Regions from separate parts of the Bacillus sp. 01N45 genome, predicted to be linked through region 2. Evidence: riboswitches for the same ligand, from Rfam matches in the RefSeq annotation. Region 2 holds a riboswitch; each other region holds the start of a gene.
The links. A riboswitch is a leader RNA that binds a small molecule or an ion and turns the genes downstream of it on or off. The one in region 2 is predicted to bind S-adenosylmethionine.
Positions count from the first base shown of each region.

Region 1 (4,968 bases), on a different contig from region 2:
ATATTCGGAATAGCTTGCAATAAACTTTTCGTATATGGGTGCTTAGGTGAACCTATCACTTCTTGTATCGTCCCTTTTTCAACAACACGTCCCCCGTACATCACAACTACTCGGTCAGCTACTTCACGTACAAGCGCCAAATCATGTGTAATTAATAAAATACTCGTATTTTGTTTTTCTTTTCGCTCTTTTAATAACCCCATAATTTGCTTTTGAATCGTTACATCTAATGCAGTTGTAGGCTCATCTGCAATAACGAGCTTTGGGTGACACGCAAAAGCAATTGCTAAACAAATACGTTGCCTCATGCCTCCGCTTAATTGATGTGGGTACTGTTCAAAACGTTTCTCTGCTTCATGTATCCCTAAATCATTTAATAAGTTAATCGCAATTTCTTTTGCTTCTCTTTTCGATTTTTTCTCATGTTGCAAAATCACTTCTGTAATTTGCCTTCCTACTTTCATCGTCGGATTTAAAGAGGACAGAGGGTCTTGAAAGATAAATGAAATATCTTTCCCTCGAATTTGATTCCATTCTGATTCTTGTAAATTCGTCAACCTTTGAGATTGGAAAGAGATGCTTCCGTCATCAATGTGAATAGATTCTTGATTTAATCCGACAATAGATTGTGCTGTAACACTTTTTCCTGAACCACTTTCTCCTACAAGTGCAACGATTTCACCTTCATTAATAGAAAAGGAAACATGCTTCACAATTGCTTGCTTACTATTCTCTTTTTCAACGACCAATGTTACGTTTTCTAAAGATAAGAGCTGTCCCATGTTTTTTCTCCTTTCGATTCCGTTTTACAATCTTCGGATCAATTGCATCTTGCAAACCATCACCAATTGCATTAAATGCAAACATAATGAGTGCAATCATGATTGCTGGGAAGAATAATTGCCACCATTCTCCGCTTAGTAATGTCCCGAGTGCATCGTTCGTCATCGTTCCCCAGCTCGCTGCTGGTGATTGTACTCCGAGTCCGATAAAGCTTAAAAATGATTCTGAGAAAATAGCTGCTGGAATTGTAAATGATAAATTTACGATAATAATGCCTGTTAAATTCGGAATGATGTGTCCGTATATAATCTTCATATGCGATGTACCTAATCGCTCTGCTGCAATAACAAATTCTCTTTGCTTTAAAGATAATACTTGTGCCCTAACGAGACGTGCCATGCCAATCCATCCTGTTAATGCAAGGGCAATAATAATTGTAAAAAGCCCTGGTTTCATAACGATTAATAATAAAATAACAATTAATAAATATGGGATACCGTATAACACTTCAATCCCTCGTACAATCCACTCATCAATTAACGTTCCAAGGCGACTACGTCCTCTCACATATCCACTAAAGCCCCCGATTAGTACACCTATTCCTATATCAAGAGCCGCTGCCACTAATCCAACTGTTAGTGAAATTTTCCCTCCAGCCCAGGTGCGCGCCCATATGTCCCTTCCTAAATCATCTGTTCCGAACCAATGCTCACTACTAGGTGGGAGGTTTGTTGCTTCTTTTACTTGTTCACTCGCAGTAAATGCCGTTAAACTTTCGCCAACCAGTGAGAAAATAATAATTAGTAATAACGTCACTGCCCCTAAAACTGCTATAGGGTTTGATATAAACTTGCGAAACACTTCCTTCTTTCGACTAATCGTTTGCTGATCTTTATTTATCGTTAATTCTTTTTTCTCCTCATTCGTTAATAACTGTTTATTGATTTCATAAGCTCCCATTTAAATGCCCCCCTCCTTACGTAATAGAACGAATACGCGGATCCACAATACGGTGAATAATATCTGTAATGAAAATACAAGAAATTAATAATGCACTATAGAAAATCGTTGTTCCCATAATGACCGGATAATCCCGGTTAAAAATGCTATCTACAAAATATTTTCCTAGACCAGGAATGGAAAATATTTTTTCAATAACGAAAGTTCCTGTTAAAAGTCCAGCCATTAACGGTCCAACAAATGTAAGTACCGGAACAATCGCATTTCGAAGAGCATGTCTTATAATGATTTTCTTAATTGGTATGCCTTTCGCTCTCGCTAGCTTAATATAATCACTCTGCAAAACTTCAATCATATTAGAGCGAACAAATCTTGTAATAACCGCGATTGGTCCTAACGCTAATGCGAAGGATGGCAATACCGTATGTTCGAATGTGCCCCAAGACGCTACTGGTAAAAGTTCAAATTGTATAGCAAATACTTGTATAAATAGTGGTGCTAAAATAAAACTTGGAATAGAAATACCGAGAATCGCAAGTAAGCTCACACTATAATCAATTACTTTCCTATGATATAGAGCTGCAAATGTACCTGCTGCAATTCCGACTAATAATGAAATAACAAGTGCTTGTAAACCAATAATCGCTGATGGACCAAATCCTGTCGTTATAATTTCTGATACACCTTGACCTGTGGATTGAACAGATTCACCAAAATCAAAATGAACTACGCCATCTAAATAAGCAACATATTGATTCCATAACGGTTCATCAAGGTGATACTTCGCTCTCATGTTTTGTATCACTTCTTCAGGAAAGATTTTCGCATCTGATGAAAATGGATCCCCTGGAATGATATGCATAATCAAAAATGTTACTGTTGTAATGACCCATAGCGTGAACACCATAACCGATAGTTTTTTAATAACATACACTTCAATAACCCCCTAAACAAATGTATTTACTTTGTTTTATTGACATATTTGTTCCTATTACTTTTCCGCTTCTTAAAACACAAAAAGCCTTGATCTTAAAAAATAAGATCAAGGCTTAATAAACGAAGGCCCATCACTTATCTTTCAAGACTTGCTTGCTGGAATTAGCACGGTGTTCCTGTTACAGAACCCGCTGCTGAGGTGTCATAGGGCCAGTCCCTCTACCTCTCTGGATAAGTAAATTGCTATATTATTATTTGGTTCAAATTGTATATTTTGAATTATAATTCTGAAAAAATGAAAAGTCAATCAAATTGGATATATTTAGAAAAATCAGTTTTCGCTCCTTTTATCGAAATTACAGTTTTCTCTTATAATAAAAAGAAATAATATTAAAGAAGTTATAAGATGGATCCCTTGCTTCTTGCTACTATAGGATTACCATTAACAATCGTTATACTTGTCATCATCGGGGTCTATAAAGTGAAACTTTAATCAGTGGGGGGCATCCCCCACTGATTATTAGTTGAACCAATCGGGCTTTTAGGGGCAGTGGATCCCCTACCTAACTTCTTTGCTTTCACTGAATTTTGAGGTGGGGGTCTTACTGCCCGGCAAATAGCGGGATAAACTCTTTATTAAAAAGAAACGTATCACTTCTTTTTATACTCCATTCGATAGATAATATTACCAGACAAACAATCTCTGAATTTCACGAAAAACAAAATGTATTAGTATCCGGGGATGAAGACGGAGATGGTAAGAAGAAAAAATAACCTTGCGCGTACGCAAGGTTATTTTTTCGTTTCTGCTTGAAAACGTTTATAGTATGTTGATGCTGTTGCAAAGTTAATTTCTATATCACGAATCAATGATGAGTCTTCTTCTTTAGCTAACTTCTGTAATTTTTTCATTGCTTGTTCCGATTCATTCAAGAAACCAGCGTATACCTCATGTTCTTGCTCTTTCGATTTTGGAACACGAATTTCTTTACGTATATTATCAATATCTTCTAACATGCTAGTCGTTACCTTTTGCACATCTTCTTTATATGTAGCATTCGTTATTTCCTTACCGCCCTTTTCTTTTGCCACTTCAAATAACTGTAGTGCTTTATTAATTTCTTTATTCATTTTCATATCGTATTTTTCATGTACTGCACGGTATTCTTTCATCTCTTCTGTTTGCTCAGTAGATTGCTCTACCTTTTCTTTCGGTTCTTTCGTATCTTTATTTCCATTACATCCTGCTAGAAGGATCATACTTCCCATTACAGCAATACCCAAAACCTTCTTCATCTCTTCTTCTCCTTTTATCTACAGCTACTACTCATTATAGTTTCTTTTATCTCCACTTGTTATTATACCGAGAACATCCTACTTTTTACACTTAAGACGCTACCTTAATATACATGCCTACATTTTTGTCACAGTATCGTCACTTTATGCAAATAACTTTTGCACTGCTTTACTACATCACCTTACAAAACTGTAAGCACACATAAAGAACAAACCATGCTAGACTTACATATGCATAACGCAAACATATGTAAGTTTTTAAGGAGAATCATCTATGTACAACACAATGCCTTTTATGGGAGAAGATATTCGTGTCCTTATTCGTGAAAAATCACTTCATATCGAAAATACAGAGAGCCTTCGCCGCGTATTAAAAAAGAAACATGCTCCATTTAAGTTAGCCCAATATTTAAAACAACAACATACAAATCAATTTCATACCGTGCTAAATATATCAGATAAATCATTAACAATCGAAATCATCGGTCATGTCTACATTGGAAACTTCGCAGATATCTTAAAAGAAATCCCACGTATACCGAAAATTGCTCCTATTATCGTTAAAAAAGCGTATAAAATTACCGACCATACCGATATTATCGACTGCGGGGAAAAAGAAGTCGATAGTAATCGCTGGGCGTGGGATAAACTTGCTGTTTTATATGATACGATCATGAATAATATGTATGAGGTATTTCAAAGAAATGAAAAAAAGAACTGATTCAAATATTCCCTTTGAATCAGTTCTTTTTTGTTAAGCCTCTAAATTTTGTCTTTGTTGTAGTTCAAACTGCTTTTCACTTCTTCTGGCCATAAATAGATAACATAATACAGCACCAATTTCACAAAGAGCTATTACAACCCCCATCGGTAATGCGGTGTTGCTTCCACCAATACCTACTAACGGTGCAACAAGTGCTCCTGAAATAAATTGTAATAAACCTAATAAAGCCGACGCTGTTCCTGCAGCTTGTTTCTGATTTCTCATCGCTA
Region 1 is NZ_JBFTQW010000016.1:26,808-31,775, reverse strand. Features, by position in the region: gene AC1DMU_RS26305 (ABC transporter ATP-binding protein) at 1-782, opposite strand, end outside; gene AC1DMU_RS26300 (ABC transporter permease) at 739-1,743, opposite strand; gene AC1DMU_RS26295 (ABC transporter permease) at 1,760-2,677, opposite strand; SAM riboswitch class I at 2,812-2,917, opposite strand; partial or broken gene AC1DMU_RS26290 (DUF3951 domain-containing protein) at 3,086-3,163, shown strand; partial or broken gene AC1DMU_RS26285 (DUF3951 domain-containing protein) at 3,315-3,453, shown strand; gene AC1DMU_RS26280 (hypothetical protein) at 3,472-3,975, opposite strand; gene AC1DMU_RS26275 (hypothetical protein) at 4,250-4,696, shown strand; gene AC1DMU_RS26270 (multidrug effflux MFS transporter) at 4,730-4,968, opposite strand, start outside.
Region 1: another riboswitch for S-adenosylmethionine. It lies ahead of AC1DMU_RS26295 (ABC transporter permease); the one in region 2 lies ahead of metK (methionine adenosyltransferase).

Region 2 (4,968 bases):
GTGTTTACTAAGAATACTTTCGCATCGTGTTTCTCGATTTTTTCACCAAGCATTTCAGCATAGCGAGATGCATCAAGTGGTAAGAATGGTGAACCGAAGCAAGTTGAGAATGTTGCTTGCGGAGATGTAACGCCGCGCTCTGTTCCTGCTAGTTTACTAGTGTAACCACTTAAGAAATGATACATAGCTTGTTCTTTTGATAACTTACTGATTGGAGGCAATACGCCAGATGCATCAGCAGTTAAGAAAATGATTGTATTTGGGTGTCCAGCAACACTTGGCAGTACGATATTGTCAATCGCATGCATAGGGTATGCAGCACGAGTATTTTCTGTTAAAGTAGTATCGTTATAGTCTGCGATACGCGTTTGGTTATTAATGATAACGTTTTCTAAAACAGATCCAAATTTGATTGCATCGAAAATTTGTGGTTCTTTCTCGTGAGAAAGGTTTACACATTTTGCGTAGCAACCGCCTTCAATATTGAATACACCGTTATCAGACCAACCATGCTCATCATCACCGATTAATTTACGGTGTGGATCAGCAGATAATGTTGTTTTACCTGTTCCAGATAAACCGAAGAATAGTGCTACGTCACCTTCTTCACCTACGTTTGCAGAGCAGTGCATAGAAAGAATATCTTGTTCAGGTAGTAAGAAGTTCATAATAGAGAAGATTGATTTTTTCATTTCTCCAGCGTATTCTGTACCACCAATTAGTACGATACGTTTTTCGAATGAAACCATAATGAATGCTTCAGAGTTTGTACCGTCAACAGCTGGATCAGCTTTGAAATTCGGTGCAGAAACAATTGTGAACTCTGATTCATGAGTTGTTAATTCTTCTTCAGTTGGACGAATGAATAATTGATGTACAAATAAATTGTGCCATGCATATTCGTTAATAACTTGAATTGGTAGGCGGTAATTGCGGTCAGCGCCTGCAAATCCATTGAAGATGAATAACTCTTCTTTTTCTTTTAAGTATTCTAAAACTTTAGTGTATAATTTATTAAAATGTTCTTCAGAAATCGGTTGATTCACTGCTCCCCAAGCAATTTTGTCAGCAACCGATGCTTCTTTCACAATAAATTTATCTTTAGGAGAACGTCCTGTATATTTTCCTGTTGAAGCAGAAACGGCACCAGTAGAAGTTAATTTCCCTTCATTTCGCATTAATACTTTTTCCACTAATTGCGGAACACTTAGTTGAATCTGTGCATTGCTTCCGTTCAATAATTCGTGTAAACCAATTTGGACATTCACAGTACTCATATTTATATACCATCCTTTTCATTTAATGAAATATTTCTCGTAATCCCCAACAAGAGTATAACACAATTATATAAATAATGTATACTATTTATTTCTTTTTGTTTGTGTGAATGTATTATTTCCTTATTAATATTTCATTCCAGGCGTATTGAGAAAAACTTTCAGGAAAATGTGAATATTAATTGACAAATGAATATCATTTCTTTAGTATAGGTTGGGACGGATACTCTCTTATCCCGAGCTGGCGGAGGGACAGGCCCGATGAAGCCCAGCAACCTCACTTGTAGTGGTAAATACAGGTGAATAGGTGCTAAAACCTGTGCGAGGCTAACGGTCTCGAACGATAAGAGCAAAGGGCAAAAAGCAGTATGCAAGTAGCAAATTAAACCTTTCCTCTATGTAAAGTAGGAAAGGTTTTTCTGTATGCTTGTGTGGGAGAATAAATGTATGTCGCAGTTTGTGGCAAATTAAGGATGAGTTCCGTACAATATATACAATTACTGTAGGGAGGTTTACCACATGACAAAAAAACGTCATCTGTTCACATCTGAGTCTGTAACTGAAGGACATCCAGATAAAATTTGTGACCAAATTTCTGATTCAATTTTAGATGCGATCTTATCAAAGGACGCAAATGCACGTGTAGCTTGTGAAACAACTGTAACAACTGGTTTAGTATTGGTAGCGGGGGAAATTACGACTTCTACTTACGTAGATATTCCAAAAATCGTTCGTGAAACAATTCAAGGCATTGGTTACACACGCGCAAAATACGGATTCGATGCAGAAACTTGTGCAGTTTTAACATCTATCGATGAGCAATCTGCTGACATCGCTATGGGTGTTGACCAAGCGCTAGAAGCACGCGAAGGTCTAATGACTGACGCTGAGATTGAGGCAATTGGTGCGGGAGACCAAGGTTTAATGTTTGGCTTCGCATGTAATGAAACACAAGAATTAATGCCACTTCCAATCTCGCTTGCTCACAAATTAGCTCGCCGTTTAACTGAAGTACGTAAAGATGACACATTATCATACTTACGTCCGGATGGAAAAACGCAAGTTACAGTTGAGTATGATGAAAATGGTAAACCTGTACGTGTAGATACAATCGTAATTTCTACACAGCATCATCCAGATGTTACATGGGAAGAAATCGATCGCGATTTAAAAGAGCATGTAATTAAAGCTGTAGTTCCAGCAGAATTAATGGATGGAGAAACGAAATTCTTCATTAACCCAACTGGCCGCTTCGTAATTGGTGGACCACAAGGTGATGCTGGTTTAACAGGACGTAAAATCATCGTTGATACTTATGGTGGATACGCTCGCCACGGTGGCGGTGCATTCTCTGGTAAAGATGCAACGAAAGTTGACCGTTCTGCAGCATATGCAGCTCGTTATGTTGCGAAAAACATCGTAGCAGCTGGTCTTGCTGACAAAGCAGAAGTACAACTTGCATACGCAATTGGTGTAGCACAACCAGTATCAATTTCAGTTGATACATTCGGGACTGGTAAAGTATCTGAAGACGTACTAGTAGAACTAGTTCGTAACAACTTCGATCTTCGCCCAGCTGGTATTATTAAAATGCTAGACTTACGTCGCCCAATTTATAAACAAACAGCAGCTTACGGCCACTTCGGACGTACTGATGTAGACCTAACATGGGAACGTACAGACAAAGCTGCAGCTTTAAAAGAGCAAGCTGGTCTATAATATATGAAAAAAAGCTTTGCGCCGTGAGCGCAAAGCTTTTTTTATTTTGTTTTACTTCCAATTTGAATACATGAGCTACAATACACTTCGCCGTATAGCTCAATATACTTTTTCATATTCGTCATACTATTTGCTGGAAAGGGCATATGAATCCATGCTTTTTCATACGTTTGTATTTCTTTTTTACATGATTTACAAAGGATTGGTTTCTTCTGGAACATATGTAATCAACCTTTCATTTGACGTGCTTTACCCGCGCAAAAGGCACTGCATAGTAAAAATAGTGTTGCGAATATAATGCTTACTAATGTAGCGTATGGAATTGCGCCTTTTAGAGAAAAGCCGACAGTAATGGAAGCGACGAATAAGAGGATGAATGTTGTTGTTAGTTTTTTATAAAGTTCCATAATATGTAGACCTCCTTATTTAGAGATAGAACGTTTAAAAATAAAATCTATTATATAGGCAAGTACGAGAGGAATTAATGTGCTAGTCAAATAGTAACGAATACCACCATCAGGCAAAAGTACATACAATTTTAAAAAGTTAATATCGAACCCGTAAGCGATACATTGAAAAAGGGATAATATAATTAGGAATGGTATAATGGGTACGGATCGTTTCATATTTTGAATCATGTAAAGCTCCTTTATATGGATAAACATACTTATATTGTATCATGTTGAATCCTTTGCTTCATACATAATTTTACAATAAAATGAAAGGGAAGATGAAAAATGAGTGTAACTGAACATAAAAAACAAGCTCCAAAAGAAGTGCGTTGTAAGATCGTGACGATTTCCGATACACGTACGGAAGAGACAGATAAGAGCGGACAACTATTACATGAATTGTTAAAAGAAGCGGGACATAAAGTAACTTCTTATGAAATTGTAAAAGATGATAAAGAAAGTATTCAGCAAGCGGTGTTAGCTGGTTATCATAAGGAAGATGTAGATGTTGTATTAACAAATGGCGGTACTGGTATTACGAAACGCGATGTCACAATTGAAGCAGTATCAGCGTTATTACATAAAGAAATTGTCGGATTTGGTGAGTTGTTCCGCATGATTAGTTATTTAGAAGATATCGGAAGCAGCGCAATGTTAAGTAGAGCGATTGGTGGTACAATTGGGCGCAAAGTAGTTTTCTCGATGCCAGGATCGAGCGGAGCAGTTCGCCTTGCGATGAATAAATTAATTTTACCGGAATTAGGTCATATTACATTTGAGCTGCATCGCCAATGAGTAAGTATGCTGGAATTGTATTAGCAGGCGGTATGTCGAGTCGATTCGGTGAGCCGAAAGCGTTAGCAATTTGGAAGGGAACTACTTTTGTTGAGCATATTGTGAAAGTGATGGGAAATACTTTGCAAGACATTGTAGTAATTAGCCATACTGATATAAAAGAGCGAGTAGAGCAACTCGTACAAGTTCCTGTTATAGAAGATATTCCGCATTATAAAGGAAATGGACCGCTTGCCGGCATTGTATCAGGTATGGAATATATAGAAGCAGATTGGTACGCTATTATGCCTTGCGATGCACCAAACGTTTCGCCAGAGTGGTTTACCATTTTACTAGAGCAAACGAGTAATGAATATGATGCGGTTGTACCTATTATTAATGGAAGAAAACAACCGTTACTTGCAGCGTATCATAACCGTGTGAAAGAAAAGATGTATGCTTTGCTTCAGGAAGAAAAAAGAAGTGTGGGCCAGCTTTTATCACAATGTAATGTAAAGTATGTTGCTGGAGAAGATGTACAAGCGCATGCGGATTGGTTTATAAATGTGAATACGAAAGAAGAATATGTGCAGGCTCAAAAAAACCTTTCAAATGAATGAAAGGTTTTTTGGTATACAGAAATTGGGGAACAATTACTGTATAAAGGTATGTGAGTAAGTTGATTTTAAGGGGAATTCTTAAAATCAATATACAGTTAAAATACTGTATGACCATATATTAATTTT
Region 2 is NZ_JBFTQW010000013.1:104,018-108,985, forward strand. Features, by position in the region: gene pckA (phosphoenolpyruvate carboxykinase (ATP)) at 1-1,277, opposite strand, end outside; SAM riboswitch class I at 1,506-1,627, shown strand; gene metK (methionine adenosyltransferase) at 1,797-2,996, shown strand; gene AC1DMU_RS24680 (hypothetical protein) at 3,038-3,217, opposite strand; gene AC1DMU_RS24685 (hypothetical protein) at 3,224-3,403, opposite strand; gene AC1DMU_RS24690 (hypothetical protein) at 3,419-3,634, opposite strand; gene AC1DMU_RS24695 (MogA/MoaB family molybdenum cofactor biosynthesis protein) at 3,734-4,243, shown strand; gene AC1DMU_RS24700 (molybdenum cofactor guanylyltransferase) at 4,240-4,842, shown strand.

Region 3 (4,968 bases), on a different contig from region 2:
TAATAAAACGTTTTCTATATGATAAAGGTAAAGGTTAGTAAAAAAGTAGGTGAATTTATGACAGTAACATTTTATTCATATCCAAAGTGTGGCACATGTCAAAAAGCAAAGAAATGGTTTGAGGCAAACGATGTAGCATATGAGATGATTCATATTGTTGAAAATCCACCATCAAAAGAAGATTTACGTAATTTACATGAAAAAAGTGAATTACCATTAAAAAAATTCTTTAATACAAGTGGAATGCGTTACCGCGAACTTGGTCTGAAAGATAAGTTAAAGGATGCAAGTGAAGATGAAATGTACGAACTTTTAGCATCTGATGGCATGTTGATTAAACGTCCAATCGTAACAAATGGAACGAATGTAACACTTGGTTTTAACGAAGAGCAGTTTGAAAGTGTGTGGAAAAAGTACCAATAAGGTATTTTTACATAATTAATACATTCACTGGAGGTACAGTCATGAGCATTCCAAATAATTTACGTTACTCTGAAGAACACGAATGGGTAAAAACTGAAGGTAATGAAGTTGTTATCGGTATTACTCACTTTGCACAAGGTGAGCTAGGCGATATCGTATTCGTTGAACTTCCTGAAGTAGGTGCAACAATCGAAGCTGACGAGCCATTCGGAAGCGTAGAATCTGTTAAAACAGTTTCTGAGTTATACGCACCTGTAAGTGGTAAAGTTGTAGCAGTAAACGAAGAATTAAGTGACCAACCAGAACTTGTTAACGAATCTCCATACGAGGGTGCATGGATGGTTAAAGTTGAACTTTCTGATGCAAGCCAAGTTGAGAAGTTATTAACTGCAGAAAAATATGCAGAAATGACAAACCAAGACTAATTATAGTCGACTAAAGGACAGCCTTTGTGCTGTCCTTTTTTATTTTGTGTAAAATAATGAACGTAGAATCATATACTAATTATCGTGTAGGAGAACGTTTTTTGAAAAAACGATTTCGTTTAATTTTTTATTGTCCAGCTCCACCTCCTAGCCCTTCATGTCTAAGAACCTTCCGCACGAGAAGACAAAAAGCGTCTTCTGTGCGAAAGAACCTTAGCCAACAGGGTTAAACAGTCGGTTCCGCTTTTCTTTATTGTCCAGCTTCAGCGGCTAGATTGTTCGGTGGCTTCGCTTCTTCCTACAAGGCAAAAAGTGCCTTTACGTCAGAAGCTCCATCCCCCTCACAATCTGAACGAGCCGCTTCCGCTTTTCTTTGTGATCCAGCTTCAGCGGCTAGAACAGTCGGTCATTTCATTCCTTCACTTGAGGCAAAAAGCGCCTCTAGTTCAGGAGTTCCAATGTCCTCTTGTTCTGAGCAAGCCGCTTCCGCTTTTCTTTTGCAAAAATAAACAGGAAACAACATGAAAATAACGAATATACTATATACTAAGTTAAAGGTTGTATAGTATATGGTGATCGGGTGATGACATATGATTTATGTAGAAAAAGTCATTATTGTAGAAGGTAAATCAGATAGAAGAAAGATTGAATCTATTATTCGTGAACCGGTGGAAATTGTTTGTACAAATGGTACAATTGGTTTATCGAAAATGGATGAGCTCATTGATCAGTTTTTTGATAAGGAAGTGTATGTACTAGTGGATGCTGATGATGCTGGAGAAAAGTTAAGGAAGCAATTTCGAAAAGAATTTCCGCAAGCAGAGCATATTTACATTGATCGCTCGTACCGAGAAGTGGCAACTGCGCCATCTTCACACTTAGCAAATGTATTATGGGGAGCTGACATTGACGTTTATACAGAATATTTACGGTAAGGAATGATAGAAGTGATTGATTGGACAGGAGCCGAAGCTACAGCCCTAATAGAGAACGAAGAAAAAACAGTGTTATATGTATATACTCCAATGTGTGGAACATGCCAATTAGCAAAAAAGATGTTAACAGTTGTTGAGCTGACAATTGAAGACCTCCAAATTGGAATGTTAGATTTAAATTATGCTCCGCATTTAGCGAAAGAGTATGGAATCGAAAGTGTACCGTGTTTACTTGTTTTTGAAAATGGGACACTCATGAAGAAGATATATGCATTTCATTCGGTTGAATATTTATATACGGAATTAAAGTAGGCGGCAAAGTTTTTGCCGCCTCGACATATTTCTCGGGAAATATGTCGAGATGCAGGGTGGTTACAGTATTTGTCGAGCGAAAGTAACAGGATTGCTCTTTAGTGAGAGGGAATGGTATGTGTAATAGAAAGTGATATGAAGGATGTGATTTAGGGTGAAATTATATTCTTTGCTGCAATCATTTGTAAATTACGCTAATGGTCAATATCATTTAGAGCCGCTTTTAAGACAAGGAGAAAAAACTGTTAATTTCCGCTTTGGAGATGAAAGTTGTTCGTTACAAATTTCAAGAGATTATATAGAGCTGCTACATGAGGAAAGAGGAACGGAGCAAATCGTTTGTGTAGATGAGGAAGATGTAAAACAATTGGTGAATGGAAATGTACGATTGCAAATGCTAATGAACGATGGACGTGTACAATATTCGGGAACGTATCGAACGATGCTATTAGTTGAATCGATGTTCCATATATGTAAACCGATGTCAGTAGGCGCTTAAAATTCTGAAGTTTCATTTTTTACGAAAATTTCTGTTGACATGGTGTGTGGATATTGATACAATTCAATTCATAAAATATAGACAATTTCATAAATTACAAATCAGACGAAAATGTAATCTGATTTCTCTTATCAAGAGAGGTGGAGGGACTGTGCCCTGTGAAGCCCGGCAACCGTCAACTTATGTTGAAATGGTGCCAATTCCTGCAAAGCAAATGCTTTGAGAGATGAGAGAGAGGGATAATGTTGTTATATACGCATATAAACCTTTCTGCTTCTCTAAAGCGGAAAGGTTTTTTTATTGTTTGAATGTGGAGGACATTCAAACAATAAAAGTAGTGATAATGGTGGACTACACGCATTAAAAATAAAAAATTGCGGAGTCGACCAAAAATCTAGCTTCAGCGGCTAGAACAGTCGGTCGTTTCATCCCTTCCTATGAGGCAAAAAGCACCTCTACGTCAGGGATTCGGGCGTCCTCTTGTTCTAAACGAGCCGCTTACGCTTTTTAAACAAAAAAAGGGGTGAACATCATGATCTTGTTAGAAAATGTAAAGAAAATATATAAAGCAAAAAGCGGTGATGTCACTGCTGTAGATAATGCCAATTTAAAAATAGACAAAGGTGAAATATTTGGTGTGATCGGATATAGTGGCGCTGGGAAAAGTTCTTTAATCAGATTATTCAATCAGTTAGAGAAACCAACTTCTGGCCAAATTACAATTGCAAATCGTGTGATTTCAGCAATTACAGGGAGTGAACTTCGTAAGGCAAGGCAAGAAATCGGAATGATTTTTCAGCACTTCAACTTACTTTGGTCACGAACTGTACGCGAAAATATCGAGTTCCCACTTGAAATTGCAGGTGTTGATAAGGCGAAGAGAAGAAAACGAGTGGATGAGTTAATTCATCTTGTTGGATTAGAAGGAAGAGGGGACGCGTATCCATCTCAGCTGAGCGGAGGACAAAAGCAACGCGTTGGTATTGCAAGAGCATTAGCTAACAATCCACAAGTGCTTTTATGTGATGAAGCGACATCAGCTCTTGATCCAGAAACGACAGATCAAATTTTAGATTTATTATTAGATATTAATAAGCGTCTCGGTTTAACAATTGTACTCATTACACACGAGATGCACGTGATTCGAAAGATTTGTAATCGAGTGGCGGTAATGGAGAAAGGGAAGATTGTAGAAACGGGTCCAGTACTTGATGTATTCCGCAATCCGCAGAAAGACATTACAAAGCGATTTGTACAGCAGTTAACGGATTCTGAAGATACAAATGAAACGATTGAAAGTTTAATTGAAAAGTATCCAGATGGTAAAGTAGTTCGTTTGCAGTTTATCGGTGAAGCTGTAGAAAGACCAGTACTTCAAAGATTAATGCAACGCAGTGATATAGAAGTTAGCATTTTGCAAGGAAACATCGCCCAAACAAATAACGGCTCTTACGGTAGTTTAGTTATTCATTTAAATGGTGAGGAAACAGCGATTCAGCAAGCAATAGAGGGAATACATCAAGATCAAGTAGAGCTGGAGGTGATTGCACATGGATAAGTTACTCACAAATATTGATTGGAATCAAATGTTAGAAGCAACTGGTGAAACGTTATATATGACGGCAATCGCAGCTCTTGCCACATTTGTTTTAGGACTAATTTTAGGATTGTTACTCTTTATGACAGCGAAAGATAATTTATGGGAAAACAAATCGGTTAACACGGCAATTGGAGCGTTCGTAAACATTTTCCGCTCGATACCGTTCATCATTTTAATCATTTTATTAATCCCATTCACAAAGATTCTGCTTGGAACAATTCTTGGAGCGAGTGCAGCACTGCCAGCTTTAATTATTGGAGCGGCACCGTTTTACGCGAGAATGGTTGAAATTGCACTTCGCGAAATTGATAAAGGTGTAATTGAAGCTTCAAAAGCAATGGGAGCAAAAACAAGCACTATTATTTTGAAAGTATTAATTCCAGAATCGTTACCAGCATTAGTATCTGGTATTACGGTTACAACAATCGCTTTAGTAGGCTATACAGCAATGGCGGGGGTTGTTGGTGCTGGTGGCCTTGGAACACTTGCTTATTTAGAAGGATTCCAGCGAGGAAATAACGATGTAACAATCGTTGCGACAATTTGTGTATTACTAGTGGTATTTTTCATTCAGTGGATTGGTGATAGTGTAACGACTCGAATAGATAAACGATAATAAAAAAACAGGAGGATGTTTCAAATGAAAAAATTATTACTTACAGCACTTATTTCAACTTCTATTTTTGGGTTAGCTGCTTGTGGCGGGAAAGATAAAGATGAAAAGAAACTAGTTGTGGGGGCTTCTAACGTGCCGCACGCTGAAATTTTAGAAAA
Region 3 is NZ_JBFTQW010000011.1:87,548-92,515, reverse strand. Features, by position in the region: gene AC1DMU_RS22585 (arsenate reductase family protein) at 58-423, shown strand; gene gcvH (glycine cleavage system protein GcvH) at 465-848, shown strand; gene AC1DMU_RS22575 (toprim domain-containing protein) at 1,439-1,783, shown strand; gene AC1DMU_RS22570 (thioredoxin family protein) at 1,787-2,095, shown strand; gene AC1DMU_RS22565 (hypothetical protein) at 2,250-2,594, shown strand; SAM riboswitch class I at 2,720-2,827, shown strand; gene AC1DMU_RS22560 (methionine ABC transporter ATP-binding protein) at 3,127-4,152, shown strand; gene AC1DMU_RS22555 (methionine ABC transporter permease) at 4,145-4,810, shown strand; gene metQ (methionine ABC transporter substrate-binding lipoprotein MetQ) at 4,835-4,968, shown strand, end outside.
Region 3: another riboswitch for S-adenosylmethionine. It lies ahead of AC1DMU_RS22560 (methionine ABC transporter ATP-binding protein); the one in region 2 lies ahead of metK (methionine adenosyltransferase).